DNA from 2 places in the Nostoc sp. C057 genome. Region 1 is predicted to be linked to the other one. Evidence: riboswitches for the same ligand, from Rfam matches in the RefSeq annotation. Region 1 holds a riboswitch; the other holds the start of a gene.
The links. Region 1 has a riboswitch for cyclic di-AMP ahead of FD724_RS02220 (universal stress protein). Riboswitches for the same ligand answer to the same signal wherever they lie in the genome.

Region 1 (13,018 bases):
ATTGGCTTAACTGGATTAATTTTGGATTACGCCGTGGGCAAACTCGAAGAATTAGTAACCCATCGTCCGAAAACTTCCAACTAACCAGATTTGATTGTAATCAAAATAGCAAGATGTAACCAGACTCTGCGCTTCTGCGTGAGCAATTCATCACCAATGGAGCTATAAAAATGGGTGATATAAACTGGACTCGACGAGATTTTATTAAAGGAATAGGAGCAACCACAACCGGGATAGCGCTGTCCTCCTGTGGAATTTCAGGAGATAGATCCGCCAAAGGGCTAACAGAAGAAGCTTTAGCTGTAAAACCAGTAGTTAGATCGCAAGACCTAGAAAAATCCGATCTCACCATTGGTTACGTTCCTGTTAATGATTGTGCGCCATTTGCGATCGCCTGGAAAAAAGGCTTCTTCCACAAATATGGTTTGAACGTCACACTCAACCGCGAGGCTAGCTGGGCCACCTCCCGCGACGGTTTAATTTTTGGTCGCCTAGATGAGAACTCTTGCATAAATATTTTGTGGTATAATTAAGGGTTATTTTTATTTTCAATTTAGGGACATTAAAATAGTAAGAGATTATGATTTTCTTCTAACAAGTATTATCTGGCGATAAGCCTACGGCATGGCTTTGCTTACCGCTAGTCAAGAAGATGGCAGTAAACATCACTTCAGTTATTGATTAATACTGAAGTTATTGGATTAATTCGATTTTTTTATCCAATTTATATCCGATTTATATGGCTAATTCGTGATTATAAATTCCCGCAATTAAATTCGATCTTAACCCAAAACGTCGATGACGATTTCGATATCTATCAGACAAAATTTTAAATATCTTTAAACGACGATTTACGTGTTCAACAACAATTCTTAATCGATTGAGTTCCCGATTGTATTTTTTCTGTTCTTTCGTCAACTTTTTTCTTTTCGGTTTTTTAATTGGTGTTTCACTTAATTGATGAATTTTAGCAATTCCTTGATAGCCTTTATCCGCTATTACCTTAACTAATTCTCCAAATTTTATTCCACTATTTTTAAATAAGCGAAAATCATGGATTTTTCCCTTATCATGCCCCAAACAGATGATTTGGCTGCTTTTTTGGTAGATTACTACCTGCGTTTTTAAAGTATGTTCTCCCTGTTTTCCGCTAAAAAATCCTTTTTGACCTTTCTGAGGTTTTTCAATTGGACTCTCGGTAACATCCATTACGACTAAACCTTCCTCAGATGATATTTTCCATAATTGTTTTTTCCCTGGTAGACTAAACTTTCTGGACTTAATTAAAATATTTTCGATTTTAAAAACTATTCGGCAAACCGCAGATTCTGAAAGCTCAAAATCTAATCCAATATGATAGTAAGTGCGGTACTCTCTCCAATATTGGATGACCATTAAAACTTGGTCTTCAATAATTAATTTAGGACGGCGACCAGGCTTCTTCTTCTTTTGAGCATCAGCTTTAACTACATCAACCATTAATTCAAAGGTTTTACGGCTCACTCCAGTCATTCGCTTAAATTTTTTTGCAGTAAGCTGCTTGGCTTTCTCTATTTTCACTGCTCCTCAAAGTCCTAATCACAAATTGCCAAACCCCTAATTATACCACAAAACACTTTTGCAAGAGTTCTATGCTTCACCCGTAGTATCTGGTGCTGTTACCAACGCCAGAATTGGTGCAGAAGGCGCACGTCACGCCTCCTTGTGTGCAGCAATGACCATTCACCGCCACGGTAACGCCATGACCATGAACAAAGCCATGTGGGATTTTGGGCTGCGTCCGTGGTATGAATATCAAGAAAAATATGGCGATGGTGCTTTAGAAGCCTTTGGGCGTGATTTCCGAGGCTACTTTGACAAACAACCGCCAGAAGGCAAAGTTTGGGCGGTAGTATTAAGTTCGTCCATTTACGAATACTTTATCCGTTACTTATCCGCCGCCGCAGGAGTCGATCCGCTTAAAGAGTTTCGCGTCATCATCGTACCGCCGCCCCAAATGGTGACAAACGTGCGGATTGGTGCAATGCAAGCTTACATGGTTGCAGAACCCTGGAATACACGAGCTATTACAGGTAACGAAAACATCGGTTTTACCTTTGCACAAGGCAAAGAAGTCTGGTTGGGACACCCAGATCGTTTATTGGGAGTAATGGAATCTTTCATCGATAAATATCCCAAAACCTATCGTTCTCTAGTTAAGGCGATGATTGAAGCTTGCCAATATTGCAGCAAAGCAGAAAATCGCCAAGAAGTAGCTGAACTGCTAACAGAACGTTCCTTTACAGGTGCTAGACCCAAAAAGAAAGATGCCCCAATTGCGAAGTTTACCAGTCCCGGAATTCTCGGTAACTACAACTATGGCGGCTTTGATGGCAAAGACCGCACCATTCAAGCTGCCGATACTACCATTTTCTTCGATATTCCTGACAACCTTCCCAAACAACCAGAAGAACACTCAACATTCTTATGGCAATCGCGAAGTCTCTGGTTAATGACACAAGCAGCGCGATGGGGACAAATTAAGGAATTTCCCAAAAATGCCGACAAACTAGCCCAACAAGGCTGGAGAACAGATTTATATCGCGAGATAGCATCTGAAATGGGCATAAAATGTCCCAAGGATGATTACAAGGTCGAACCACCAGAAGTATTTATAGATAAGAAAGGCTTCGATCCCAGCGATCCGGTGGGTTATCTGAATAGTTTTGCTATCAGGGCTAACGCTCCCACTAACTTTTTCCTGTCTTAAATCCCAAGTTTAAATATTGACCCTGGCAATTTTAGATTTTAGATTTTCGGTACAAGTCGCGGTTAATCCAAAATTGATTGACTAAATTATTTCGGGAGCCTTTGATGATGGAATATACCTCATTACCTATTAATACCCAGACCGGAGTTCTTCCCCGCACTGGATTTTTAGAAATTGAAAATTTAGTCAAGTCTTATCCGACACCTGATAAAGATAACTTTGTCGTTTTAGATGGAGTTAATCTAACGATTGGTGAAGATGAATATATTTCTGTAATTGGTCACTCTGGTTGCGGGAAATCAACCCTATTAAAGATAGTAGCTGGTTTAGAAAAAGCCACTTCCGGATCAGTTCGGCTTGATGGCAAAGAAATCCGTCAGCCAGGAGCCGAAAGGATGATGGTATTTCAGAACTATTCATTGTTACCTTGGTTAACCGTGCGAGAAAATATCCGGTTAGCTGTGGATGAAGTGCTAAAAAATGCTAATCGGGCTGAAAAAATTAGCATTGTAAATGAACACTTGGCAATGGTAAACTTGACGGCGGCAGCTGACAAATATCCTGATGAAATCTCTGGAGGTATGAAACAACGAGTAGGTATTGCCAGAGCCTTAGCAATTCGTCCCAAAATGTTACTGATGGATGAACCTTTTGGGGCACTAGATGCGCTAACTCGTGGTAAATTGCAACGGCAAGTATTGGATATTTGGGAAAATAATCGTCAATCAGTGATGATGATTACCCACGATGTAGACGAAGCAATTTATATGTCTGATCGCATCATCTTGATGACTAATGGCCCATCTGCTAGTATAGGAGAGATTTTAGAAGTTCCTTTTGAGCATCCACGCGATCGCGCAGCCATGCGAAACTCAAAAGAATATTTTGAACTCCGCAACCACGCCCTAAATTTTCTCGATCGATATTTTGCACAAGACGAGTAAATTAGATTATCATTTTTTTTAGTGGGTAGCCTAATTCAAATTCATGAAAGCTGGATTTGGAACGGAGGAACCAATGTTTGGGGCTAATCTTATGAGAGACACCTTCCAGTCTTAGCCCGTCAGCTAACTCCGTAGGCAATGGAAGGAACCCCCAAGACTTTGGCTGTAATACAGTTATTATTGGGGTTTCCTGGACTGATTTAAGATTTGCAATTTTGGTTATCGTTACTCAATCTAAAATCCAAAATTGTTCGACTGAGCGTAGCCGTACCCCTCCGGGGAAGCAAGCTACGCGTAGCGTTCCGCAGGAAAGTCCAAAAATCTAAAATTTGTCCCCCTGCTTCTTTCTCATTACTAATTCATTTCATTGGGAGAAGTAAAGCTGTGCAAATCAAGCCAATGTTAGCACGTCTGCAAAGTGCCACAGGTCGCAATGACTTAATTGAACAAATGGTACTAGTGCCAGAACCAAGAAAACCTTTCTCTAAAGAACCTCAAAAAGCAAAAGCAGTTAATTTAATTGTTGCTTATGACGCATCTCCTAACAGTCATACGGCGCTAGATATTGCTTTCTGGATTGCCCATCAAACGCGTTTAGCTACTAATGCAGAAGTCACTGTTCAAGCTGTTTATGTGGTAGAAGATAATCAAAGCAGTCAATATCCAAATATCTTGAGCTTTCCACAACAGCCTTCATTAGAATGTCAAATAAGTGAAGTATCAAAGTCTGTGACACAGGTATTAACTCAACCCAAATTGCAGACAGTGGTAACTCCCCTACAACAAGCAGATATAATTCTCTGGCAAGCCCGAAGTCTGGCTGAAGAATGGCAAGGTTCCTTCAAATCTCATTTGCGCTTTGGCAGCATTTCCACAGAACTTCACAAAGTTGTTGAATCAGAAGCCGCCGATATTCTATTTCTCGGTTGCCAATCTGTTAATCATCCGATGATTGAAGCATTAGGTTATAATTTTCCCTGCGCCGTTTTGGGTATTCCCAGTTGTATTGATGAATAATCGCTGTTTAAAATTTCATTGAAGAAGAATTCAGAAGTCAGAATGGGCTAAACGCCCCGCTACCGCTAACAGGAGTCAGAATCAAGACGCTCCTGCGTCGCTAACGCTGCGCTATCCGCTAGTCGTACAGAATCCATTCTGAATTCTGACTCCTGACTCCTGAATTCTGTTCGGTAATTTTTATCCAATTGTAATCATAAGATAAGTCACCTAAAACTAGGTGGCTTTTTTCGCTACTATGCAACCAATAAAACTTCAGGAGTAAGATGTGGACAACTGGCAAGCAATCCTTAGTGTAATTACATTTATAAGCGTCATTATTTTAGTGATGACGGAATGGGTACATCTCACCATCGCAGCATTATTGGGAGCATTATTATTAGTTTTTACCAACGTCATGACTTTAGAAGAAGCTGTTGGTTACATCGGCAACAGTCATGGAACACTCGGTTTATTCTTTGGAGTTATGGTGCTAGTACGGGCTTTTGAACCTACCAAGATATTTGATTATTTAGCAACTCAAATAGTACTCCTGGCTAAGGGACAAGGCAAGCGTTTATTACTCGGAATTGTGGCTATTGTGACACCTATCTGTGCAGTTTTACCAAATGCCACAACAGTAATGTTGTTAGCGCCTTTAATTCCACCAATGGCGAAGGAAGTCGGGATAAATTTTGTTCCCTTGTTAATTTTAATGGTATTTGTTGCTAATAGTGCTGGACTTCTTACTTTAGTTGGAGATCCAGCTACCTTTATTGTTGGTGATGCTGTGAATATCAGCTTTACAGATTATTTGTTTAAATTGAGTTTAGGAGGAGTAATTGCCGTTGCTATAGTAATTGCAACACTACCATTTTTATTTCGTAAAATTTGGAATACCCAGTTAGATAATTTAGAAGAACTACCACATCCACAAATCAATCATCCACGAGCTTTAAGCTTTGGCGCAGTTATAGTATTTTTCGTCCTGCTATTTTTTGTCGTTGGAGAAACTCTACCAGTTCCGGTTTCGCCTGCTGCCGCAGCTTTGTTAGGAGCAGCTTTAGCTTTGCTGTTATCGCACCATAGCAGAATCGATTCAGTTAACAATATTTTGCGGGATGTAGACTGGAGTACATTAATATTTTTTATGAGTATTTTTGTGCTAATTGGAGGGTTAGAAAAAACAGGTGTAATTAATGGTTTATCAGGAATATTGGCAGCAATATTAGGAAAAAATATTATCCTGGGTTCCCTGGTTTTATTGTTTTTTGTAGGTATATTATCCAGCGTAATCCCCAATATTCCTTTAGTGGTGGGGATGGTTCCCTTACTTAAACAATACATTGTTACTGTGGGATTAGCACCCACAGAAGTTCTAGCACAAGATTTTCAAGGGCAGTTTCCCCCAGAAGTATTACCGCTTTTTTATGCCATGATGTTTGGTGCAACTTTGGGAGGTAATGGCACATTAGTAGGGGCATCATCTAATATCGTCGCTGCCGGTATTTCTGAGCAGCATGGACGACGCATCTCGTTTAAAACTTTCCTTCACTACGGCATTCCAGTGATGCTGTTGCAACTGGTAGCTTCGGCTTTGTATGTGTTGTTTCGCTTTCTGCTTTAGATAAAGGTAGGGGCAATTCATGAATTGCCCCTACCTGAAAACTAGGGTTTAGATTACTATTTGCGGAAGTCTTAAGCTGTTACGTATACAACTTGCATTATCAGGGCGGGCAAGATGCCCACCCCACAATCATATTGAAAAAATATTAGTGCAAATTAAAGGCGTAACAGCTTATATAGCTGTGGTTACTAATAGCTAATTATGTGCAATACATCGCGTAAGACACTATAGCCAGCTAAATCCCAAAGCAAATAGGCAAGAAAACCAATTGCTGCCAAACGACCATTCCAAATTTCGGCTTGAGGAGTCCAACCAAACAAAAAAGCATTGCGGTCTACACCATTGTAGGCTTTAGCAACAGGTGCTAAATCAGTAGAAGATCGAGGTTCCATTTTTTTTCTCCAATATCCAGTAAGTTTTCAAAGGTTCAATCTTTAGTAGCCAACTAAGTGCAGTACGTCGCGTAAAACGCTATAGCCAGCTAAATCCCAAAGCAAATAGGCGAGAAAACCAATTGCTGCCAAACGACCATTCCAAATTTCGGCTTGAGGAGTCCAGCCAAACAGAAAAGCGTTACGGTCTATACCGTTGTATTCTGGTGCAACAGGTGGTAGGTCAGTAGAAGACCGAGCTTCTTGAGTTGCCATTTGTTTCTCCAAAATTTCTTAGCTTTTGAGATGTTTAATTTCTAGCAGTCAATCAGATGTAAAACATCGCGCTGGACACTATAACCGACTAAATTCTAAAGCAAATTATTCTTTATGCAAGTATTGGCAAATCTCTGGAATAATGAGTTGCCATCTTGTTGTCATCAACAATTCATTTGTTAACTTTAATGTAGCTATTTATAACTAGATTGCTTTCTGCCTGTAGGCACAAACTACAGGCACTTCTTGGGGACGATAATCAACAACATATTAGTGCAGACAAATCCACCCTGAGAGGGTGATAAAAAGATAATTATAAATAAATGTAAAGTTATAGTAATCAAACTATAGCTTGGGCAAAATCAATTATTTTGATTAAGCAGTTAAAATTAAGAGCGTGGCAGCCAATAATTAACCAAATTTTTAACTACTTTTATCGTTAGATAATAAAATTTATATCTTTTGCTGTATATAGTTTTCAGCCCTTGGAGAGATGCTTTCAACAGCTAAATTCTACGATTCTGAACTAAACAGTTAGGTATTGCCATAGATACAGACAAAAATACTAAGAGTTGCTTCTCAAGAAAATCTTAATTCCCCAAATTTAAACTTAGTAGAAGGAAATACAATGTTCCAAAGTACGGAAATCATGCTGGGACTCTACAAACCACTATTGTGGTTAGCACAGATTCCAGTAGATCCCTCAAACGTCACGCCAGCACAGGCATCGGTTCTGACTTCCGGGCCGCGCTTTTTTGTGGCCTTAATCTCCGGCGTGATCCTAGCCTTTGCTTTCCAATTAGTTCTAACTAATCTTTCCCTTGCAGCCGGTATTTCCTATCTGGGGCACTCATCTGACTCGGATTCAGATTCTGGGGAAGTCGGAAGTTTGGGCGGCAGCATTCGCAAAATCGGTACAGCAGTAGGGATTTGGACGTTATTCACTGTAACGATCGCTCTATTAATTGCCTGTTTCCTGGCAGTTAAATTGAGCCTTGTAATCTTAGATCCAGGATTGGGAGCAATTCTCGGTTTAGTAATTTGGGGTGCTTACTTTTTACTCCTCGTTTGGGTAAGTTCCACTACTGTGGGTTCCTTAATTGGCTCAGTCGTAAATACGGCAACTTCCGGTTTTCAAGCGATTATGGGTACAGCTACAGCCGCACTAGGCGCGAAAGCTGTCAATAATCAAGTTGTCGCAACAGCTGAAGCCGCCGCCGCCGCCATTCGCCGAGAATTAGGAAGCGGCATCGACCCTGGAAGTATTCGGGAGAACATAGAAGATTATTTAGATAAGCTGCGTCCACCAGAGTTGGATGTGTCGAAAATTCGGAGTGATTTTGAAAATTTACTCAACGATCCCCAATTAAAAGCGATCGCAGGGACTCCAGATATTCGCAACATTGACCGCCAAAAGTTTATCGAGTTAGTCAGCAGCCGTACCGACCTTTCCAAAAAAGACGTTACCCGCATTGCTGATACTTTATATAAGGTTTGGCAACAGGTAGTAAGTCAGCATTCACCCACCGAAGACCGGATGGGTGAGTTAATGGATTATCTGAAATCACTTCCAGCAGGGCAAAGTAAGACAGATGAACTTAACGCCAAGCTGGAGCGATTAATTTCAGAAACACGTGGTTCCAAGGAGGCTGATCAAAAGGCATCTACTACTGGGCCAATTCAAAGTACAATCCAGCAAGGACTATCCGCCTTAACCGGCATTGTGTTGGGACGCACAGATTTATCTGATTTGGATGTGGAAAAAATCTTGGGTAGCCTTACCACAGCCAAAGATAAAGTCACCCAACAGGCAGATAAGTTAGGTTTGCCAACACCATCACAACCCTATAGCCCAATTCGATCTGATGTCGAAAATTATCTGTACAATACTTATGCTTGGCAACTAAGCCCAGAAAAAATCGCCCAAGAATTTCGTGATGTCATTTACGACCCAGCAGCTGACCCTGGAATAGTCCGCAGAGAACTAGAAAGATTATCACGTAACGATTTCGTCAAAATTCTCCAACAACGAGGACTACTTACCCAAAGCCAAATTCAGCGCATTGCAGATCGGCTAGAAGTTGTCCGCAAAGATGTGCTGGTGACAGTTACAGGTATCGAAGAAAGAGAAATAGTCCAAGACTTGCAACGCGCAGTAGAAAGTTATCTGCTCGTTACTCCGAAAACAGATTTGACACCTGAAGGCATTGAGCGGAATTTTAAACCACTGTTGCAAGACCCAGATGCAGATTATGAAACCCTGACATTACGACTGGCGCACATTGAACGTCAGGAAATTCGGGAGATATTGCTGGAACGGAATGATGTCCAGCTATATGAAGTAGACAGCATTCTGGATGAATTGGAAAAACAACGCGATCGCGTCTTGATAGAATCCAAAGGATTAGCTGAACAAGCACAATATCAAGCAGAAACTCTGTGGCTGAATGTAGAATCATATCTGCGTAACACCGGGAAATCAGAACTGAATCCTGATGCCATCCGTGCGGAGTTCAAAAAGCTATTAGAAGATCCCCAAGCTGGAATTAGCTCAATTCGGGCGCGGTTGTCTCGCTTTGACCGCGATACCTTAGTACAATTGTTGAGTCAGCGCCAAGATTTGAGTGAAGATCAAGTTAATCAAATTATCAATGCGGCTGAAGAGTCGTGGCATAACATTCGCCACACACCCCAAGCTGTAGTAGATAAAGCCAAAGAGCAATACGACTCTGTTACCACCACGATCGCAGATTATCTACGGAATACTGGTAAACAAGAACTGAATCCTGAAGGTATTCAGCGAGATTTGAGTAAATTGTTTGAAAATCCCAAAGAGGGAGCCAGCGCACTGCGCCATCGATTGTCGCAGTTAGACCGAGATACGCTGGTGAAGTTGCTCAGTCAACGTCAAGATTTGAGCGAACAACAAGTCAATGAAATCATTGATTCCACCCAAACTTCGATTCGTAACTTTATACGTGCGCCTCGTCGTTTAGCTACTCGTACACAGCAAAGAGCAGAAACATTCAAAGCTTATCTAGAAGAGTATCTGCGCCAAACTGGTAAAGAAGAACTCAATCCTGAAGGTATTAAACGCGATCTGCAACTACTCTTGCACGATCCGCGAGTGGGGGTAGAAAGTTTTAGCGATCGCCTTTCCCATTTTGACCGTTCTACAATCATCGCCCTGCTGAAGATTCGGGAAGATATGTCTGATGAAGAAGCAGCGCGGATTGCCGATAACATTGTCTCCGTCAGGGATCAATTTGTAGAACAAGTGCGGAATATCCAACGAGGCATTCAAGATGCAATTGATGGGGTTTTTGCCCGCATCCGCAACTATCTTAACTCCCTGGATCGCCCGGAACTAAATTACGACAGTATCAAACACGATGTCCGCACATTTTTTGACGATCCGCAAGCGGGATTTGATGCCCTGCGCGATCGCTTATCTTCTTTTGATCGTGAGACTTTAGTAGCAATTATGAGTTCTCGTGAGGACATCTCTGAGGAAGATGCCAACCGGATCATCGACCAAATTGAACGGGCCCGCAACACAGTATTGCAACGTGCAGAACGCATACAGCAAGAAGCCCAACGCCGCCTAGAACAAGTGAAGCATCAAGCACAGCGACAAGCTGAAGAAACCCGTAAAGCCGCAGCTACAGCAGCGTGGTGGCTGTTTGCCACAGCATCCGTCTCCGCCGTTTTCTCTGCATTAGGAGGAGCGCTGGCTGCAAGGCCGTAGTTTAACAAGTTGTCTCCGCTCACATTTAAGCCTCCCAGTATGGGAGGCTTTTTTATATTTGGGATGTCAGCTTTTCTAATTTTGAATTGGTATAACTATGCTTTTAAATATAGTCATATATGAATATCTCTTACCGCTTTAATTTCAGCAATTAGATAGGTAAAGATAGATTTTATTTAATGCTTTAATATTATTAAATAACTGGCAATATTCTAGCTTTTTCTCAGTAGATCGCCCCATTATTTCTGCAAGTTAATAAATTTTACATAAGTAGCAATTTAAAATAATGGAAAAGACACGATCAAATAATATACTTCAGAGCAAGCTCCTCGCTTATTCTTAAAGGGTTGAGGGTAGGGTTCAGAGGATGTTTTAAAAGTCCCCTTATCGGTATCAAAAGTTCAGATCCCCCTAAATCCCCCTTAAAAAGGGGGACTTTAATTCCGGTTCCCCCCTTTTTTAAGGGGGGTTAGGGGGGATCTAGAAGTACTTAAAAGCACAGCCAATTACTTTTAAAACATCCTCTCAGTACCTACTCAACTAAGAACAGCTATAGTTGACAAAACCTTCAGTGATAGCAATGGCAAAATTGTTTTATCTAAAACCCAAAATGTGAATAAAGTCATGCTTAAATTATGACTTTATTCCACTGTGTATTATTATTTAGTATTTTAAACTAACAGTAATACAGCAAATCAATTAATTCGTGTAACAAACAAACTTACTGGAAACCTAACAAGTAAGAATATTTATTCATAAATTATTGATAAATGCTGTAAAAATCTCAAGTAAATCGATGGAAATTTGAAGATGAAACGTATTTTATTAGGTACATTACTTGCTCTCCCATTGGCAATTTCCTCCTTGCCATCGCAGGCATCAGCAGCAGAAATCCTTGTCAAACCCAATGTTCATACAGTTGCTATTGTGCATAAACCTGTTGTTGCCCGATTTCAACGAAAGCTGATTCCGGCACATTGGGAAACAGTACGACGCGGTAATAGGTGGGTTAAGGTTAGAGTTCCTGCTCGTTATGTAAATGTAAGAGTTTAATATCTAAATGGAGGCTAACAACTCAAGTAGGGTTGTTAGCCTCTATTAGGTAAAATTTTTGTGCTAAATAAGACTTACAAAATAAATAAAAGTATCGAACATAAATCAATTTAATTAACATGAATATTTATCAAAATTCTCGGATTTTAAAAAAACTTCTCATAGTTATACTTGGAATTACTTTATTGACAGCCTGCGATTCCATTCAGGCTGAAGAAAAAAATATAACTAAAGCAAAAATCTTGAGTGGTGATAATTATGGAAAACTATATGATCAAGGAAAGTTACGTACTTACTATTTGTACACTCCCAAATCTTATAATCCAGACCGCCCAATGACGTTAGTTTTAGTGTTTCATGGAGATGATGGTAATGGTAAGTCTATCAGTAATGTGACTCGCTTCAATGAATTAGCAGATAAAAAAGGATTTATTGTTGTTTATCCAGATGGAATTGACCAAAAATGGAGCCTTAGAGGTAACACTCAAGGAAGGGTGGATGATGTTTCGTTTGTCAATGCTTTGATTAATCATCTTCAGCAGCAAATCAATATTGATAGCCATAAAATTTATGCCACTGGTTTTTCTAGAGGTGCAATACTTACTCAAGCACTGGCTTGTAAGTTACCTGATAAAATTTCTGGTTTTGCATCAGTAGCTGGTTCGCTCCCAGTTAGACTCAAATCTAATTGCCAGCCTCGAACTTCCATATCAATGTTAACGATCAACGGTACAAACGATCGCGATGTACTTTATGAAGGTGACGATCATACTCAACGAGGAGCGTTGCTTTCTATTTCAGATATGGTAGATTTTTGGCGATCGCACGATCAATGTACTTCATCAAATAAATCTCCTGACTTTGCTGAAGATAAAGTGAAAACCGCTATCTACACAGGTTGTAGTGGCAACTCAGAAGTCTGGCAGCTAGCGGTAATAAACGGTGGACATTTCTGGCCTGGTGGTTCCTCAACTGACAAAAATCTAAACAAATTCAATGCAAATCTGGGGCTGAACGCCAGTGAAACAATTTGGAACTTTTTTCAAAGTCACAGTTCGTAAACTGATACCGTTAAACACCATTTTGCTTAAACCACGCCAAAAGACGTTTCCAACCATCCTTAGCATCTTTCTCGCGGTAGGAGGGGCGATAATCGGCAAAAAAAGCGTGCGGTGCATCGGGGTAGACGATGATTTCAGATTTGCTGCTGCTAGACTTTAAGCGATCGCGCATCTGTTCTACTGTATCAAGGGG
Region 2 (18,936 bases), 1.0 Mb from region 1:
ATCGGGTGAGTGTAGGGCGTAGTGGTAATTTCTAGCTGCCCAGCCTCCTGCATTTTGCGATGTTGGGGGATGATGCGGCTGAGGATTTCTCGTTGTTTGGAATAAATGCGCTGGCGATCGCTTAAAGTAAAATTCCGACCCTGTTTTAACCAAGTAGCAATTTCCGGGTCATCCCAAAACAGTGGATCGATCCAAGCTAAATTGTGCCAAGCTAGCAAATCACCATAATCAGGCAATTCCCAATTTGCTAAACACCAGGCTTGCCCCTTCTCCTGCCTTTGCTGATACAACTCGCTATAGCGGGGATGGGGGTCAATCAGCGTATGGTGATTGGCATCGAAAAAGTGTTGGATAACGAATTCCCTCTGTTCCTGGCTGAGTTGTTCATCCGGTGTCAAGCAGGCTGTGAGGTAAGGGTCAAAAGCAGTCCCAGCAATATAATCTTCAAGTTGTAATATCAGCGATGGAACTAAATTCACCGTTTGGTGTAACTTAGGATACCGCTCTAAGAGCAATACCAAATCCAAATAATCTTTAGTCCCATGTAAACGTACCCAAGGTAGGCGGTACTGCTGACTGGGAGATAGGGCACTACCAGGAGATTTGTACAGAGGCTGATGTTGATGCCAGATAAAAGCGATGTAGAGAGGATGGGACATAGGAATAGTTAGGAGTTAAGAATGAGGAGTTAGGAGTTGATTCAAAACTCATAACTCCTAACTCCTAACTCCTAACTTTTACACCACTTGTTCAATTTCCGCAATTTCAGGAATCATTTCTTTTAGGCGGCGCTCAATACCCATTCTCAGGGTCATTGCAGAACTGGGACAAGAACCACAAGCACCTTGCAGGCGCAGCTTTACAACAGGCCCATCGAGTTCTACAAGTTCCACATTGCCGCCATCAGACATGAGATAAGGGCGCATTTCATCTAAGACTGTTTCAACGTTGTCAATTGTGAGTTCCATAGTTTTAGACCTGCTAAGTTAATGGTGGGCATTGGGAATGGGGCATGGGGCATGTGGCATGGGACATTGAATAATAATGATTCCTGTGCCAGATGCGCTATTACTCGTTAACTATTATCCAAAATCTTATTTTCCATGTTGTCTGAACAAAGTTTTCGTGTGAGCCTCCTACTTTACTTTAGCTTTTAGGTTCTGCTTTGCAGTCAGACGGAAGACAGGATTTAATTCTCCAAGTACACGTCACCGTAAAAAGGAGTCAAAAATCTATTTTTTGTAAATTTTGAGTAAAGCGGAGCAAAAGTCAACATTTAGGCGTTTGTTGTGTTCTGTTCTTCAACCCAGCCCATAATTATACAATTTTGTGGTCTAGAGACGGAATTATTTCCAATCTTCCATGCCCAATTTTGTTATTTATTGAATAATAATTACTAAGAAAATTTAAATTATAAAACTTCAAACCCAGTATTGGTAATGTTCCAGATGACCAATGACAAACTCATAACGGGCTAAATGCCCCGCTATCGCTAACAGCACTGTCTGTTGAATCGCTATCAGTAGACGAAACCATGACTGGCTGTTGATATAGTGGCACTGTAAATGTCACTGTTGAACCAAGTCCTTCACCCAGACTATAAAAATGTACCTCGCCGCCCATTGCTTCCACTAGCTTCTGAGATATTGCCAGTCCTAAACCTGTGCCACCATACTGGCGAGTGCGTGAGCCATCCACCTGAGAAAATAATTGAAACAGTTTATCTTGTTTGTCTAGGGAAACACCGATGCCTGTGTCTGCCACACGGACTCTTACCATGCCAGGAAATTGCTGGCCTTGAAGCTTCGATTTTTTGAGTACTAAATCGGCGCTGACGGTGACACCGCCTTCATGAGTAAATTTGATGGCATTACCTAGCAAATTGAGCATCACTTGGAGCAAGCGTTGGTAGTTGCTTTGGACAATGATTTCATCCGAGGTAGCAGGCATTTGCATCCGAAAGCTGAGGTTTCTCATTTCTGCTTGGGGACGCATGAAACTTTCTACATCACTAAATAGCTCATTTAGCTTGACTGGAGCGTAAGCTAGCTCCATTTTACCAGCTTCGATTTTGGCAATGTCCAAAATGTCGTTGATGATATTTAGTAGATGTATCGATAAGTTGTGAGCTTCTGCCAAAAATTGGTTTTGTTCTTCTGGGTCATCTGCCATCCCTTCCAAAATTAGCTTTAAGAAGCCAATCATGCCATTGAGGGGGGTACGAATTTCATGGGATACATTAGCCAGAAACTCGCTTTTGAGACGGGAAGCTTCTTCGGCTTTTTGACGCGCTACTTCTAATTCTTCATATAAAGTAGCATGTGCGATCGCAGTTCCCAATTGATCTGCTGCTTCTTTTGCTAGCTCTAATTCCGATTCTGTTAATGTATAGCATTCATCCTGCCAATTCAAGGCAACCAATCCATTGGCTTGGTCTTGATAGCAAGTCGCAACCACCAAAGTTTTCTGCCGCCCAGACTCTGTGCATCCAGGCACTTCCATCACAACTGGTTCTAGGGTTGTCAAAGCCTGAGCAAAGGCAGGCTCAGAAGCTACATCTATTTCTGAGCCTAGCATTGATCTGAGTTCTGGCTGGCGATACTCAGCCTTCACTTTTACTTTTGAGCTAGAGGGCTGATAAGGACAAATAATACAGCGCTCTAGCCGCAGTGCTTTTCCTAAACTGTCAACTGTTTGCTGCCAAATAATATCTAAATCCAATGTCCGACGAATATTTCTGGTAATCCGATTTACCAGTTTTTGATGTTGCTGTGAACGTAAAGCCAACTCTATTTGTGTGGGCGTTTTGGATGCCACACGCGCTTGTTTTTTGTTGAGTGTCGCTTGCACTAAGCGTCCCATAACTAAAACTGTAGTGGCAGTTGTTCCCAGACTCGGCATAATCGGACTAATCACTAAGTCCAACTCAAATAATTCCTGATGGTAGCTAAACCAACACTGAAACCTTTCTGGCACCAAACTTGTCAAAATTCGGTGCAATCGTTCCACATAATTAACCTTATCCACAGGGGCAAAGGTTTGCGTCTGGTTCAGCTCGTCAACTATTTTTTCGGTATTTAACCCCAGGAGTTCGCTGTGCTGCCAATGAAAGGTCAGATAGCGCCCTGCCCCATCTTGTGTATACACCAACTCGGCTCCTAGAGTTGGTAATGAGCCATCAGTTTTACTGGCAATAGATTCCAGATTTTGGGAAAATACATTCGGCAATTGGGAATTGGCAGTAATAGTCATTAATTGAGTTGGATAGACAAAGGATATCCGACCGTAATTTTACTAAAGCTGCTAAAATTTATACATAATTTTTTACAGCTTTTTTGCTTTTATTGGGTATTTCTTGGTGTTCTGAAATCCAGCTTGGCAAACTTCACCTTTTTTAACTTGCATTAACAGATGACTGATGGCATTAATCGTTCCATTCACCGCGAGGAGGGACGGGGGTACGCACAGGGGTGCGCGTCAGTTCGTCATCTCTGAGGATTTCACCACGCAACCACTGGCGAATTGCTACCTCAATCACTTTACTTGGGTCATTGGTGAGATGCTGAATTTGCTCTAGTAACTCGGAGTCCAGGCGGACGGCAATTTCTACCTTATCGGCTCGTGTGTTTTCCGCTTCGGTAGTTTTCTCTTGCATATTCATAGGTTTGATATACTCTGAATTGGTTTTGTCTAAAGCTTTGTAAAGTAGTTATATTCATCATTTGGGCTAATTCACTGAAAAATCTTCAAGGGGACATTTACATAGTTCCCCGAAATAGCACCAAAGTAACAGCTTTAAGTTTCAAATCGCATTTTTCATATAACTGACTAGACAATGGCTCTAGAAGTTTTGCCGATAAATCAGTGATTATGAGTAATTACGGGTCGTAATTGCCCAAGATCACTACATGATCCCTACATGTACTTATTTACATTTATTGTACGCTCCTAGCTGTTGAATACTAGCAGCGACAAATAGACTTTCATAATATTCTTAAAAGTCCACCTATTTAGATCGAAAGTTAAAGATGGGGTGAAGAGAGCAGGGGAGCAGGGGGCAGGGGGGCAGGGGAGCAGGGGAGCAGGGAAAGAATAATAACTCCTAACTTTTAACTCTTAACTTTTGACTCCTAACTCAGCACGGGCTAAACCCTAGCTATCCGCTAACAGCACTTGGAACTCAGCACTAAAAACGGAGCGTCTTGGCTAAGAAAGCATTAAAATACATTAAGTAAATTGCTCTTTTAACTTTGGTTGCTGCTAAGGCAAAGATAGTATATGACTGACGTTCCCGCAGTTCGCATTCGCAATTTTTGTATTATTGCTCACATCGACCACGGGAAATCAACCCTCGCCGATCGCTTGCTACAAGCAACTGGCACTGTTGAAGACCGAAAGATGAAGGAACAGTTTCTCGACAACATGGATCTGGAACGGGAGCGCGGCATTACGATTAAGCTGCAAGCTGCCCGGATGAACTACACAGCTAAGGATGGTCAGCAGTATGTGCTGAACTTAATTGATACTCCTGGACACGTGGATTTTTCTTATGAAGTCTCCCGCTCTCTTGTTGCTTGTGAAGGAGCGCTATTGGTAGTAGATGCTTCCCAAGGTGTGGAGGCGCAAACTTTGGCAAATGTCTATTTAGCCTTAGAGAATAACCTGGAAATTATTCCGGTTTTGAATAAAATTGATTTGCCTGGGGCAGAACCAGAACGGGTAATTGGCGAAATTGAAGAAATTATCGGTCTAGATTGCAGTGGTGCGATTCTGGCTTCTGCGAAAGAAGGACTTGGTATTGATGAGATTTTAGAAGCAGTTGTCGAGCGGATACCGCCACCGCCCAATACCATAAATGAACGATTACGAGCGTTAATATTTGATAGCTATTACGACAGTTACCGAGGAGTAATTGTGTATTTCCGGGTGATGGATGGCACTGTCAGAAAAGGCGATCGCATTCATTTAATGGCATCCGGTAAAGAATTTGAAATTGATGAGTTAGGTGTGCTTTCTCCCACTCAAAAGCAAGTTGAAGAACTCCACGCTGGGGAAGTAGGCTATTTGGGAGCTGCAATTAGAGCAGTAGCTGATGCACGGGTGGGTGACACAATTACCCTTAGTAAGGCAAAAGCTGAGTCACCCTTACCAGGGTATGCAGAAGCGAACCCAATGGTTTATTGTGGGATGTTCCCCATTGATGCTGACCAATTTGAAGACTTGCGGGAAGCATTAGAAAAGCTGGAACTTAACGACGCAGCCCTGCATTACGAACCAGAAACTTCGAGCGCGATGGGGTTTGGCTTCCGTTGCGGGTTTTTAGGCTTGCTGCACATGGAAATCGTCCAGGAACGCCTAGAGCGGGAGTATAATCTCGATTTAATCATTACAGCCCCCTCGGTGGTTTATAAAGTGATTACTCTCAAAGGAGAGGAACTGTACATCGATAATCCTAGCCGTTTGCCTTCTCCCAACGATCGCCAAAGAATTGAAGAACCATACGTCCAAGTAGAGATGATTACGCCGGAAACTTATGTCGGCAGCTTGATGGAGTTGTCACAAAATCGCCGGGGCATCTTCAAAGATATGAAATATCTCGCCCAAGGACGAACCACCCTGACTTACGAACTCCCCTTGGCGGAAGTTGTAACTGACTTTTTCGATCAGATGAAATCGCGATCGCGCGGTTATGCTAGTATGGAATATCACCTCATTGGCTACCGTGAGAACCCTCTGGTGAAGCTAGATATCATGATTAACGGCGATCCTGTGGATTCCTTGGCGATGATTGTGCATCGAGACAAAGCTTACAACGTTGGGCGGGCAATGGCAGAAAAACTCAAAGAATTAATTCCTCGCCATCAATTCAAAGTCCCAATTCAGGCATCTATTGGCAGTAAAGTTATTGCCAGCGAACACATCCCCGCCTTGCGGAAAGATGTGCTAGCCAAATGCTACGGTGGTGACATCAGCCGGAAGAAGAAACTCTTACAGAAGCAAGCAAAAGGTAAAAAGCGGATGAAATCTGTAGGTACTGTAGATGTACCGCAGGAAGCTTTTATGGCAGTACTGCGCTTGGATCAAAGCTAATAGAATTCAGGAGTCAGGAGTCAGAAGTCAGAAGTCAGAATGAATTTGAGTCCTAATGGCGGATATCGCTACGCAAAGCGAGTCCGCATACTCCTGCAAAGCAGCAAGCTAGCAAAAGTGTCTGAATCTACTATTTTCAGTCCCCCACCAAAATTTTTTATTCTGAATTCTGAATTCTGAATTCTTTTTCAATATCTGTTAATTTTAATTACAAAGGCTGTCAACAGCAGCCTCAAGCGTAAGAGTTTCAGCCTGCTGCTGGTAGGTTTAGCTTTCAGAAAGCCAGAGACTAACTAGCCATTGGCTCAAAAATCCTTGAGCGTGCCTCTAATGCAGGATTTCTAACAGCAAAATATATATTTATTGTAGAAATTCAAAACATCATGAGTCGCAAGCAAGCCCAAGAAGAACTCTCTGAGGCAGAGCAAAAATACCGCACTCTGGTAGAACAAATTCCGGGCGTTGTTTATATTTTACCGATTAATAGCACTGCTCAAGAAGCTTATATTAGTCCGCAACTGCAACAATTGTTAGGCATTGCTCCCGAAGATTGGCATCACGGTTTTTTTAACAGTTGGTTAAATTACACTCATCCAGACGATCGCGATCGCTATTGGCAAGCTGTAAACACGACAATCACCACCGGAGAGCCTTTGAGGGTCGAGTATCGAATGATGAGGCGCGATGGTAGAACAATTTGGGTGCGGGATCAAGCTAATCTTGTTCTCTGTGCGGATGGACAAACTCAGGTACTTCAGGGTTTAGTGTTCGATATTAGCGAACGCAAACAGGCAGAAGCCGCATTGCAAGAGAGCGAAGCGCGTTATCGTGCCATCCTCGAAGATCAAACGGAACTGATTGCTAGAGGCTCACCAGATGGTATTGTTACCTTTGTTAATGAAGCTTTCTGTCGATTTTTTGGGCTGAAGCGAGAAGAGATTATTGCCCAACACTACGAACCTGTTGTCTTTGAGGAAGACCGGGAACGTGTGTTTAGTCTGGTAAATTCCATTAGTTCCGAAAATCCCGTGATTGCCATTGAAAATCGGGCCATAGCAAGCCTTGGCGTGCGGTGGACGCATTGGATTATTCGAGGCATATTTGATGATCAGGGTACTCTTGTAGAACTTCAATCTGTTGGGCGAGATATTACTGACCGCAAACAGGTAGAAGAAGCATTAAGTGAAAATGAGCAAAAATTCCGAGCGATTTTCAATCAAACCAATCAGTTTATCGGATTGCTTCAGCCCAATGGAATTGTATTAGAAGCTAACCAAACAGCACTGGACTTTGCTGGGATTACTCGAGAAGAAGTAGTCGGGAAGCCATTTTGGGAAGCAAAATGGTGGACAATTTCTTCAGAGACACAAGCACAATTAAAAACTGCGATCGCAGCTGCTGCTAATGGTGAATCTATTCGCTATGAAGTTGACGTTTTGGATCGAGACGATGGAGCGATCGCAATTGATTTTTCACTACGTCCCATATTCGATGAAACAGGGTGTGTAACATTACTTATTTCTGAGGGACGAGATATTAGTGAATATCAAGCCGCGCTGTGCGAACGTCAAAAAGCTGAAGAGGCATTGCGCTCAAGTCAAGACTTTCTCCAAAAGGTTGCTAATACCGTACCGCATATTTTGTATTTATTTGACCTCTTAAAAGGAACAAGCATTTATCTTAACCAAAAAAGTCTTAGTATTTTAGGCTACTCTCCAGAGGAATTTTGTAACGCAGATCCGCAGTGGTTCCTAAATTGCTTTCATCCAGACGACCAACACCTCTGCTATGACGTACCAAGTCGCTTCGTCAACCTTAGCGACAACGAAGTTCTTTCCACCGAATACCGATTCCGACACAAAAATGGGGAGTGGCTTTGGCTGAATACACGAGAAGTCGTATTTGCCAGAGATGCTAGCGGCACTCCAATACAGATTCTTGGCTCGGTAGAAGACATTAGCACTCGCAAACAAGCTGAAAAATTGCTGCGACAACAGGCAGAGGGGGAACGGCTAATTACTGAAGTAACTCAACAGATTCGGCAATCACTGAATTTGGAGGAGGTTCTGAATACAACAGTCAACAGTATTCGAGAGTGTTTGGGTTCAGATTCCGTAGCAATCTACCAGTTGGAATCTGACGGAAATGGCTATTTTGCGGCAGAATCGCTGAGTGATGACTACCCGCAGAGATTAGAGCAGACACTGCACCCATTTTCGAGAACACGAGATTTTAGCTACTATTATCAGGGATTACCCACAGTCCTGCATAATATTCAGGAGTCTGATCTTTCAGCCGATGTTTTTGAGTTATTACAACTCTATCAAATCAAGGCTGCGATGGTAGTACCGATTTTGAATGGGGAGCATCTGTGGGGTTTACTCATTGCTCATCAGTGTAGCGCACCTCGTTACTGGCAAGCATTTGAAGTTAATTTGTTGCAGCAGTTAGCCAGTCAGGTAGCGATCGCTATTCATCAATCAGTACTCTACCAGCAATTACAAGCTGCCAATGAAGAACTGCAAAGATTGGCCACGTTAGATGGCTTGACTCAAATAGCCAATCGTCGTCGATTCGATCAGTATCTTGAGAATGAGTGGCATCGACTCAAACGCGAGCAAATGCCGTTGTCTTTAATCTTGTTCGATGTCGATTTTTTTAAACGCTACAACGATACTTACGGGCATTTAGCAGGAGATGATTGTTTGCGGCAATTGGGGAGTGCGCTTAAAAGTGTTATTAAGCGTCCAGCCGATTTAGTAGCTCGTTATGGCGGCGAAGAATTTGCTGTGATTCTGCCTAATACAGAGATTGAAGGAGCAATTTCTGTAGCTCAAACTATTCGACAAGCAGTCTATGACTTGACCATTCCCCATGCTCAATCTAGTGTGTGCGATCACGTTACTGTCAGTCTAGGTGTTGCCAGCATTGTGCCAAATTCCGAAACTTCGCCGCAAGACTTGATTAATGCTGCGGACAAATCACTCTATATAGCCAAACAGCAAGGACGCGATCGAGTTCATACTGTTTGCGTCGTTACCCCTTCTTAAAGCCTGAGTTACAAAACGGGCACTCAAGTGTTTTAAATTACGAATTAGCATCATACATTGCTTCCTATCGATAGCACACAGTTGATAACCTTTGATAAGCTTTAACAAAATAACTGTTAAAAAATCTAAAAATTTAGTAAAAGTACTCACTGCATTCGCCAGACTTGTATTTTTAGGTAAATGTAGTTGTTTAGATATTTGTAAAGTGTCGGGGAGTCTAACAGATGAAGATATTGGTATTGAGTTGGGAGTTTCCGCCAAGGATTGTTGGGGGAATTGCGCGACATGTAGCGGAATTGTACCCGGAACTGGTAAAGCTAGGACATGAAGTCCATCTGATTACGGCGGAGTTTGGTCACGCATCGATGTATGAGGTGGTTGAAGGAGTAAAGGTACATCGGGTGCCAGTGGCACATAGTAACGACTTTTTCCACTGGGTAGTGAATCTCAACTTGAGTATGGGAGATCACGGTGGTAAGTTGATCTTGGAGGAAGGGCCCTTTGATTTAATTCATGCTCACGATTGGTTAGTTGGAGATGCTGCGATCGCTCTCAAGCATAATTTTAAAATACCACTAATTGCCACAATTCATGCTACAGAATACGGACGCTATAACGGTATTCACACAGAGGTTCAAGGCTATATAAATGGCAAAGAAACCTTGCTAGCTTATAATGCTTGGCGAATTATTGTTTGTAGCGACTATATGCGCCAAGAGGTAGAACGAGCATTGTACAGTCCTTGGGACAAAATCGATGTTATCTATAACGGTATCAGAGCCGAAAAGAAACAGCATCACGTAGATTTTCATGCACTAGATTTTCGCCGCCAATTTGCTACAGACAATGAGAAAATCGTTTACTACCTCGGTCGCATGACCTACGAAAAAGGTGTACCGATATTACTTAATGCTGCACCCAAAATCCTTTCGGAAATGGGAGGTAACGTTAAATTTGTCATCGTTGGTGGCGGCAATACTGACCATCTCAAGCGCCAAACCTGGGATTTGGGAATTTGGCATCATTGCTATTTTACAGGTTTTCTCTCTGATGATTACTTAGATAAATTCCAAACTGTTGCTGACTGTGCCGTTTTTCCTAGTCTTTACGAACCCTTTGGAATTGTAGCTTTAGAAAGCTTTGCTTCTCGCGTGCCTGTAGTGGTTTCCGATACAGGTGGTTTTCCCGAAGTAGTGCAACATACCAAAACAGGCATTGTTACTTGGGTGAACAATTCCGACTCTTTAGCTTGGGGAATTTTGGAAGTGTTGAAAAATCCAGGTTATCGACAATGGCTGGTGGATAACGCTTATGAGGATTTAGAGCGGCGGTTTAGCTGGCCGAAATTAGCTAGGCAAACTCAAGAAGTATATCAGCGAGTTGTGCAAGAGCGATCGCAAATTTCCTGGTAAGAGACTTCCAAGAAATAAATTATCCAAATAAACGAACCACAGAGACACAGAGAAGCCAGTGCGTTGGGCGGGTTCCCCGACTTGAAGCAACTGGCGCAACACAGAGGGAGAAGAGATAGAGAGAATTATTTGCGTTAGTTTTGGGATATTGTTTTATTTGGAAGTCCCTAAGAGACTTTTCACAGAGGCGATTTCTTCAATAAGTAGGACTTACGCCCAATAGAGCCTCAAACCCTTTGTAAAGGGGAAGGAACCGGATTTTTCATTTGCCTTTATTACTGCTCACGTCGCTTATATCTCAGTACTGAAGTGACTGAGCTTTACGCTTACCGCCAACCTTGTAACAATCAACACAATTACCTTTTGTTCCTAACTAATCGTGCTTTGAAGCGTCAGGCATAATTGCCTCCTGAAGATTTACGCCACTGAGGTTAGCTCCCCTTATGTCGGCTCCTCTCAGGTTGGCTCCTCTGAGATTTGCCCCTGCCAAATTTGCGCCTCTCAGGTTAGTCCAACTCAAGTCAGCTTGACTCAAGTCAGCTTGACTTAAGTTAGCCCGCAACAGGTAAGCACCACTGAAGCGAGCCTTATTCAAATTAGCTTTGTATAAGTCAGTTTTATAAAGATAAGCCCCCAATACTTCCGCTTCGTACAAGCTTGCTTCGCTGAGGTCAGCCTCAATCAAGTTAGCTTCAATCAGGTTGGCAAAAGATAGATTCGCCCGTATTAGCTTCGCTGCACCTAAATCAGCATCTCTCAAGTTAGCGCCTTTTAGGTCAGTTCCAATTAGATTAGCATGAGCGATCGCAGCGCCTCTCAAATTCGCCTCACTCAAATCGGCTCCAATCAAATTAGCCTGGCTCAAATCTGCCTGCGTAAGTATAGCACCACTCAAGTTAGCAACACTCAAGCTAGCATCACTCAAGTTAGCTTCAATGAGAAACGCTTTGCTGAGGTTGGCACTACTGAGGTCAGCACCACTGAGGTTTGCTCGCACCAGTAAAGCATTACCTAAATCTACCTTTCTCAAATTTACCCCCTGGAGGTTTGCGCCTCTGAGGTTATGCCCTTGCAGATTTGCAGCACTGAGGTCTGGTTCAATCTGAGGATTTCTCTTTCTCCATTCAATCCATGTCACTGCACCTGCTTTGAGTAAAGCTAGATGCTCTCGATTTGCCATTTTCTCTCCTTTACTCCTGACGACCACCTAGAGGATTTGCTCGGCCAGCTACACTTTCAATGGCCGTTAAAGCTCCCGCCGCACCTGCTAGAATATCCTGTTCTTGCCCACCTAAGTAAAGTCGTCCAAAGCTACCTACAGCTTGAACTTCAAGAATGTTAATCCTCGCCGCTTTCTCCGCTTCATTGGCAGCTAGTGCGGCGTAAGCAGCAGGTTCCACTTCTAATACATATAGTGTTTGTCCTGCTAGTAGTAGCTGTCCCCGGCGCGTGCGATTAATCAGTTGTGTTTGATAAGCATCGATGTTGCGGATAATCTGACTAGAAATAACACGCGGTTTCAGACATTCCTCTCTTTTGACTCCTAGTGCCGCCAAAATTGCTTGACCAGCAGCTCGCGTTTCACCTTGGGAGCTAGAATGAACTTCCAATAGTCCGTATAGTCGTTCAACTACCTGTACTCCCGGACGGACAGAGGCAGATTTCAGGGCTATATCCGTAATCTTATTGATTTCGATACCAGGAGAGATTTCAATCCACAGTGATGTATCCCCTGGTAATGGTAAGAAGCCTTGGGCTACTGTTCCCATATATGCTGCATGTTGAGGTTGCAGGTTGTCGAGAAATACGAAACTGCGTAGTTCTATTCCCAAGATTTTGCTCTCCAGTCATAAGGGTAAAAGTTATCTATTGCAAGATATGAGTGCCTAACTTGGGTAATTTTTGCCACAAGTGAAGCATGAAAAAATACAAAGTAGAAAAATTTTGCTGTCGATAAATTTTACACCTGAGAAGTATTCTGGCAGTAAAAACCGCCTTGATAATTGTACAAGCTTTATTACGCACAAATCGCTGCCTGCAATGTCTAAATCGGGCAATGCTTGTTTTGATTTACCGATCGAGTTAATGTGACAAAAAAAGTCTTTAGCTAAACTGAAGCGGGAAAAGTTCACTAAACTTTTCCCGCTATCTTCAAAATACTGCCAAAACCGCAGCCAATTAAATTGACAATGCTACTACTTGTCTATCGCATTAGTTATGAGTGGTAAATACGTTTGTAGTGAGGACTTTAGTCCTCAAATATTCAAGCACTAAAGTGCTTACTACAAACCTATCAAAACTTTTGCGATAGACAACTAGATTTGTTTTTCTGCGTTTAATAGAAAAACAAATCTATTTGTTTAGGGACTTCCAAAAAATAAATTATCCCAAATTATTTGTATGTACGCACAGTTGTGATATTCGGAGATGGGATGTTTTTTCGCTGTAAGTCCCTTATTCTGCCTCTGCCAGTATCCATCTGGAGTAAGCATCTTCGAGAAATCTGCTTTGACGACGAGTTCCTTTATGCTTGCTCACTCTGACTTTGAGGGTAGTTATGTACACTCCATCCATTACCTCATGCCCATAACCGAAAACTTGACCAATTTGCCCTGTTCTTTGATGCAAAGCATAATCCCCGATATGCAACATAATTCTGACTTCCTAATTAACTAGGTTGAGTAGTTTGTCGTTGGCTATTTGGGCGCGGCAAAATCACTCTGATGATATTAGTTCCGCGCACAAAGCTGTAAAAATTAAGCTGCAATTCGGAGTTGGGTATTGGGTGCAGTTTGAGCCAACAAACGAGTGTAAAGCTGAGTCAGTCGGAATCCGACACTGTACCAACTAAAGGCAATTTCTGTCCGTTGTCGAGCCGCTTCACCTAATTGGTCTCGCCAAGCTGGGTTGACAAGAATGCGGTCTATAGCAGCAGCAAAAGCTACTTCATCTTTAGGAGGTGCAAGTAATCCTGTAACTTCTGGTACAACAGTAAACTGTAGCCCACCAACATCACTAGCTACGACTGGTGTCTGACTAGCCATTGCCTCAATAGCAACTAAACCAAAAGGTTCATAGTGGCTAGGGACTACGCAGACATCAGCGGCGGCGTAGTAGAAGGGGAGAGCAGTTTCATCTAGGCGACCGGCAAAGGTTGTACAATTTTCTAATCCGAGTTCAGTCACGATGCTAGCAATGCGATCGCGTTCTATTCCATCACTCTGACCGGGACGGCTACCACCACCAATAACTAGCTGGAGGTTAGCTTCACCTCTTAAACTAGACTTGGCAACGGCTCTTACTAAGGTTTCAATTCCTTTGCGGCGGTCAAAACGACCAACATAGAGAACCATTTTGGCATCTGGGCCAATTCCCAACTTTTCTCGCGCCGCAGTTCGCTGAATTCCCCCAAATTTGTCAGTATCGGTGCCACAGGGAATCATTTCAATGTTTCCCTTGCTAGAAACAAGTACCCGCATGTGTTTCTGCTCTTGCGGACTGGTTGCAACTACACAGTCTATAGTTTCCAAGCAGGCTTTTTCTACAGCTAATCGCTGGGCTGCAATTACGGGAACATCACCAATACTTCTGTATTTAACGGCTCCTAAAGAGTGGTAAGTATGTACCTGAATCAGGGGTTGCTGCTTTTTCAATTCCATACCCACCCAAGATGATAACCAGTAGTTGGTATGAATTAAGGAGTAATGAAACCCTTGGCGCTGCTGAAATTTCTGGAATTCTTCGATGAATTCAGGTAAATGGTCGAACAAGTTATCTCGCCCGATAAACTCAGCTGGGCCAGCTTTTAACCGAATAGTACGACAGTTTGGGCTATGTTGAGCGATCGCAGATTGTTCAGGATTACTACGACGAGTGAACATATCCACTTGCCAACCCTGCTGGGCTAAGGCATAACCTACTTGACGCACATAAACATTTTGACCCCCAGCTTCTTCTTGACCAATTTCAACAGCAGGGTCGCCATCAACAGAAATTAGGGCAATGCGATGTTTCTTATTCTGGAACATAGCTGATTTTCACCTCAAGGCAAATAATCCTGCCTCAAACGCCAGAAATCAAGATATTATTATCCTCTCTCAAGGCCGAGGGCAGGCACAACGAACCGCAAAGTTACCAGCCAAAGGACACTGACGAGAACAAGGCATTACTTGTTAAGAATGCTGCTCGTTCAGTCTCTTCTCAATGCCGACGAAGTTAGCTGACGGGCTAGGACTGAGAGATGTCCTTCTTAAGAAAGTTATGAGTTGTGAGTTTAGTAACTTTTAACTCCTTACTATTAACTATTAACTTTCTTCAAAATACGCCCCAGGTTTGGTTCCTCCGCTCCGGTTTACCCTTTACAAATGTTTGTTGGGAATATAGTGGATTAGGCAGACTGATTTATTTTTCTTAAAGTTTTATAACCTTTAGTCATCAACTATGTCAACAGTATGAACAAAAAAATGGTGATGCTAATCACTTCAAAGCGCTTTGTAACTAGCTTTGAAGAATCAGACTGTAGGGGAAAGTTAGTGTTATTGAGAAGCTCTCAAAAAGATACTTACTGATGTTGATTGCTACATTTTCTTTAGTTTCTGGGAATGAAATAATTTTGAGAGTTTCCAAGAGTTAAATATAGCAATGGCGTACTATTTTGCTAAACCAAGCATCCAACCAGGAAAACCAGCAACGTCAAAATATCGATTTGAGCCAACAGCTTGATACTTCAGGATCATTTTTAATCCATTAGTGCTTGGTTGGGATGTCAAAGTATTAGATTTAAAAGTAACTTTTTTGACTCCTTTGACCAAAGATTCATGTAAAACACGACCCAATACGGTTCGGTTAAAGGGTAAAGGGAAAAGGTTTTGAATACATCCTTTCCCTTTTACCCAGACCACAAGGAAAGTGAAAAATGCTTATCCGAACTGTATTGAAACAAGACCTATAAGTTCTCCTTGATGGGGAATATTCAAATTTAAAATCTTAGCTAAGGTAATAGCCACATCAGCTTGTAGACCAGGTGGCATCATCTAAATTTGGCAATATCAATATTTATACTGGCTATGAAGATATCAACTCCTTGAAGTCTTATAAGTAAATTTTATTAGAGAATCGTAATATCTCTCTTTCATAAATGGTTTGAGAGGTACAAACCTTTACTATGTTATTGAGCCGAGTATCTCAGTTTTGGGAAAATATTTTTTAAAGAATCCGAAAAGCAGCAACATCAGTTTGGAGATTAAGTATAGGACTCCGATTTGATTTCTGAAAACATCCTGAGACTGAAAAGCCTATTTTATCAGGGTTTTATCTGAAATCTTGTTCAAAAATCAGATATGAGTCATATATACACCTATCAAAATGAGATGAACTCGTTGCTAAGTCATGGTTAATACAAATTTAAAACTGAGATTTAAACCCGTTTCTCACAGTTGGGTTGCTCTGCATCCACAGCCTAAAGGAGTAATTCAATTTATTGCAGGGGCTTTCTTTGGTACATTTGGCCCCATGCTTTTTTATCGCTATCTACTTCAGTCTTTATTTAATCAGGGATACACGATTATTCTTCTGCCGTTTAATTTTACTTTCAACCATTATGTAGAAGCTGGTTTTTTGATGAGAGAGCAGTATGAGATTTTGCCAGAGCTTGTAAGGATGGCAAGTGTTGAGAGATATGATTATGAAGCCTATCTAGATGATAAAAACTTTTCTTGGATTGGACATAGCCTTGGCTGTAAATATATTTCCCTCTTAGAAGGATTTACTGCTCTGCCAGATGATATTAAAAAAAGAGAAACTTTTATTCGGAATCTGCTATCTCATACTTCAGATAAGTCCCAAATAGAAAGTGTAATTAAAGATATTAACATTCTCGTTGAGGAACTTAAACGAAAAATTATAGAAGATCAGAAACTAATTTATAGTTACGTAGGTCGGGAAATTAAAATTAATAGTGTCTTTATTAGAGGGCAAGTTTCTATCCTCTTAGCTCCTGATATTAGCGATACAGCCAGCGCAATTCGCCCTCAATTTTTAGCCGATATCATCGATAATCTTGGTTGGGGTGTGAAACCAAACCCTGAAGAAACCAAGAATTTAATCAAGGATAGTGGGTTATTTAATATCATGGGTTTAGTCTGTTTTAAGTCTGATAATATTGCTAAGTTAACCTGTGAATGGTTTACTGATATTTTGAAAAGACCGCCTCAAAAATTTATCGAAACTTTAGACGGTGGGCATTTAAAACCTTTAGGTATTCAATTAGGTAATACTGTCATTAATCTTTTTGATAAACCTTTAATTGAGTCAGTTCAAGATCGAAATAGAGACTTTGAGCATCATGTAATTGAATTACTTGAGGCACTCAAAGAAGAATCAAAATAATGGGCATTGGGCATTGGGAATTGGGAATTGGGAATTGGGAATTGGACATTGGGCAAAACAGTTCCGTTAGCGATAGCGGGGCGTTTAGCCCGTGAAGAGTTAGGAGTTACGAATTCTACCCCTGCTCCCCCTGCTCCCCTGCTTCTTCCCCATTCCCTAATGCTTTTTCATCACAATCCCAATTCTTCAGGAAAGCCCAGCATGATGTTTAGGTTTTGGATTGCGGCTCCTGATGCGCCTTTGCCCAAGTTGTCGAGACGAGCAACTAGCAATGCTTCTTTGGTGGTGTCATTGGCGAATACAAAAACCTGAACAATATTAGTGCCGTTCACTGCAATCGCATCCAAAAATATTCCGTCTCGCAGCAGAGTAGAATCTTGGAATGGAGCAACCTGCACAAACTTTTCACCTTGGTAGTAATCAGCGATCGCTTCATAGATTACCTCACCTGATGGTGGATTATCCAAAGTTCCTAACGGCAAAGGCACTTGAACTAGCATCCCTTGCTCAAAATCCCCTACTGAAGGGACAAATAGTGGCGGCGATGCTAACCCTGAATAATAATGCATTTCCTTGACGTGCTTATGTCCAAACTGCAAACCGTAGATTCCATAAGGATATAGTGACTCACCCCCGGCTTGCTGTTCATGGAAGGTATGGTATTGTTTGATAAGATTCTTTCCGCCACCTGAGTAACCTGATACTGCATTCACGGTGATGGGAAAATTATTTTTTAAAAGTCCCTTAGCAATCAACGGACGGATACAGGCTAAAAATCCTGTGGGATAACAACCTGGATTGCTGACAAACTGAGCGCTGGCGATTTTCTCTCGCTGTCCTGGATTGAGTTCGGGGAACCCATATATCCAGCCATTAGCTGTCCGATGGGCACTACTAGCATCAAGGATTTTAACCGTAGTACTACTTACTAAGCTAACAGCTTCGCGGGCTGCATCATCAGGTAGGCAGAGAATAATAACATCAACGGCATTGATTAGTTTAGCTCGCTCATTTGCATCTTTACGTTTAGATGTCTCAATGCTAACTAACTCGATATCATCCCGTTGATTAAGACGTGAATAAATTTGTAAGCCTGTGGTTCCTGATTCGCCATCAATGAAAATCTTAGGTTTAGTAATCATGCGGGGAGTATCCTTAGATGTCAGTAGTATTTTAAAACAGCTATTAGTTATCAAAGTTTAAGATGGGAATTTACACCCCAAATCAAACTTACCACGCAATAGTTCTGGGGAACTCTGACTCGCAACTGTTTACTCTGCACTTTCTGAAGGATCTTCAAAAAGGCTTTAAATGTCTCTTCTCCTATGCAGAAAACGGATGGTTTCAATCCTTTAATTTATAAAGTGGTAAAAAATTAGATAATTACCGACTGAAAAACTCCGCAGACTTGGCATTAAGAAGTCACACTTTCTTCCCATACTTGGGCTTTACACCAGTATTTTATCGCTTTCTATCTTTTGCGATCGCACGTATGAGTACCACCTCAACTTGGCGTATTCTTCATCTTCACCAGGAATAATTTCCCAAAAGCCTTGTTAATGCAAGGCTTTCAGCTTACCAAGCGTGCCATTCAACCCTTTGATGATCTGTTTCCAAGTTCTACTTTGCCCTCATCCTACTGCTAAATACACCTGGACAATACCTGACTTATTCTCCCCATCTCTCAGTACAATCGCGGTTTACAGTATTTATTCCAAATTGTTGGAGTGTAAATTGCTAAAAACCTTGCAGATTCATAACTTGAGATTTTTTACAAAAATATTTTCCAATTGATGATTTAAGTGCGGCATCTGGGAACAATCTATGGAACTCAGATTTTTGTTCGGTACTTAGCACTTACTAAGCGCTTAAGAAAAGAACATAAACCTGTTTAAAATACTGTCCCAGTTTACCAAAATCACCCGTGAGTAAAAAACTAGAAAATTTAAAAGTATTTATCCTATTTTAGAGAAACAATACCCGAAATAATCTGAACT

Region 2: linked by a shared signal. The riboswitch ahead of FD724_RS29790 (glycosyltransferase) and the one ahead of FD724_RS02220 (universal stress protein) in region 1 are both predicted to bind cyclic di-AMP.

The regions. Positions count from the first base shown of each region.
Region 1 covers NZ_CP040281.1:534,070-547,087, forward strand. Annotated here, with positions in the region: gene ntrB (nitrate ABC transporter permease) at 1-84, shown strand, start outside; partial or broken gene FD724_RS02200 (substrate-binding domain-containing protein) at 171-515, shown strand; gene FD724_RS02205 (IS5 family transposase) at 736-1,560, opposite strand; gene FD724_RS02210 (ABC transporter substrate-binding protein) at 1,619-2,749, shown strand; gene FD724_RS02215 (ABC transporter ATP-binding protein) at 2,857-3,693, shown strand; cyclic di-AMP (ydaO/yuaA leader) riboswitch at 3,711-3,843, shown strand; gene FD724_RS02220 (universal stress protein) at 4,093-4,710, shown strand; gene FD724_RS02225 (SLC13 family permease) at 4,979-6,316, shown strand; gene FD724_RS02230 (high light inducible protein) at 6,505-6,708, opposite strand; gene FD724_RS02235 (high light inducible protein) at 6,751-6,963, opposite strand; gene FD724_RS02240 (MFS transporter) at 7,592-10,711, shown strand; gene FD724_RS02245 (hypothetical protein) at 11,522-11,764, shown strand; gene FD724_RS02250 (PHB depolymerase family esterase) at 11,884-12,825, shown strand; gene FD724_RS02255 (dienelactone hydrolase family protein) at 12,836-13,018, opposite strand, start outside.
Region 2 covers NZ_CP040281.1:7,013,976-7,032,911, forward strand. Annotated here, with positions in the region: gene FD724_RS29740 (glycoside hydrolase) at 1-659, opposite strand, end outside; gene FD724_RS29745 (NifU family protein) at 738-968, opposite strand; gene FD724_RS29750 (ATP-binding protein) at 1,465-3,252, opposite strand; gene FD724_RS29755 (hypothetical protein) at 3,425-3,661, opposite strand; gene lepA (translation elongation factor 4) at 4,279-6,090, shown strand; gene FD724_RS29765 (PAS domain S-box protein) at 6,474-9,140, shown strand; gene FD724_RS29770 (glycosyltransferase family 4 protein) at 9,365-10,552, shown strand; gene FD724_RS29775 (pentapeptide repeat-containing protein) at 10,926-11,732, opposite strand; gene FD724_RS29780 (microcompartments protein) at 11,743-12,384, opposite strand; gene FD724_RS29785 (hypothetical protein) at 13,007-13,204, opposite strand; gene FD724_RS29790 (glycosyltransferase) at 13,309-14,580, opposite strand; cyclic di-AMP (ydaO/yuaA leader) riboswitch at 14,742-14,956, opposite strand; gene FD724_RS29795 (DUF1350 family protein) at 15,941-16,939, shown strand; gene argC (N-acetyl-gamma-glutamyl-phosphate reductase) at 17,110-18,078, opposite strand.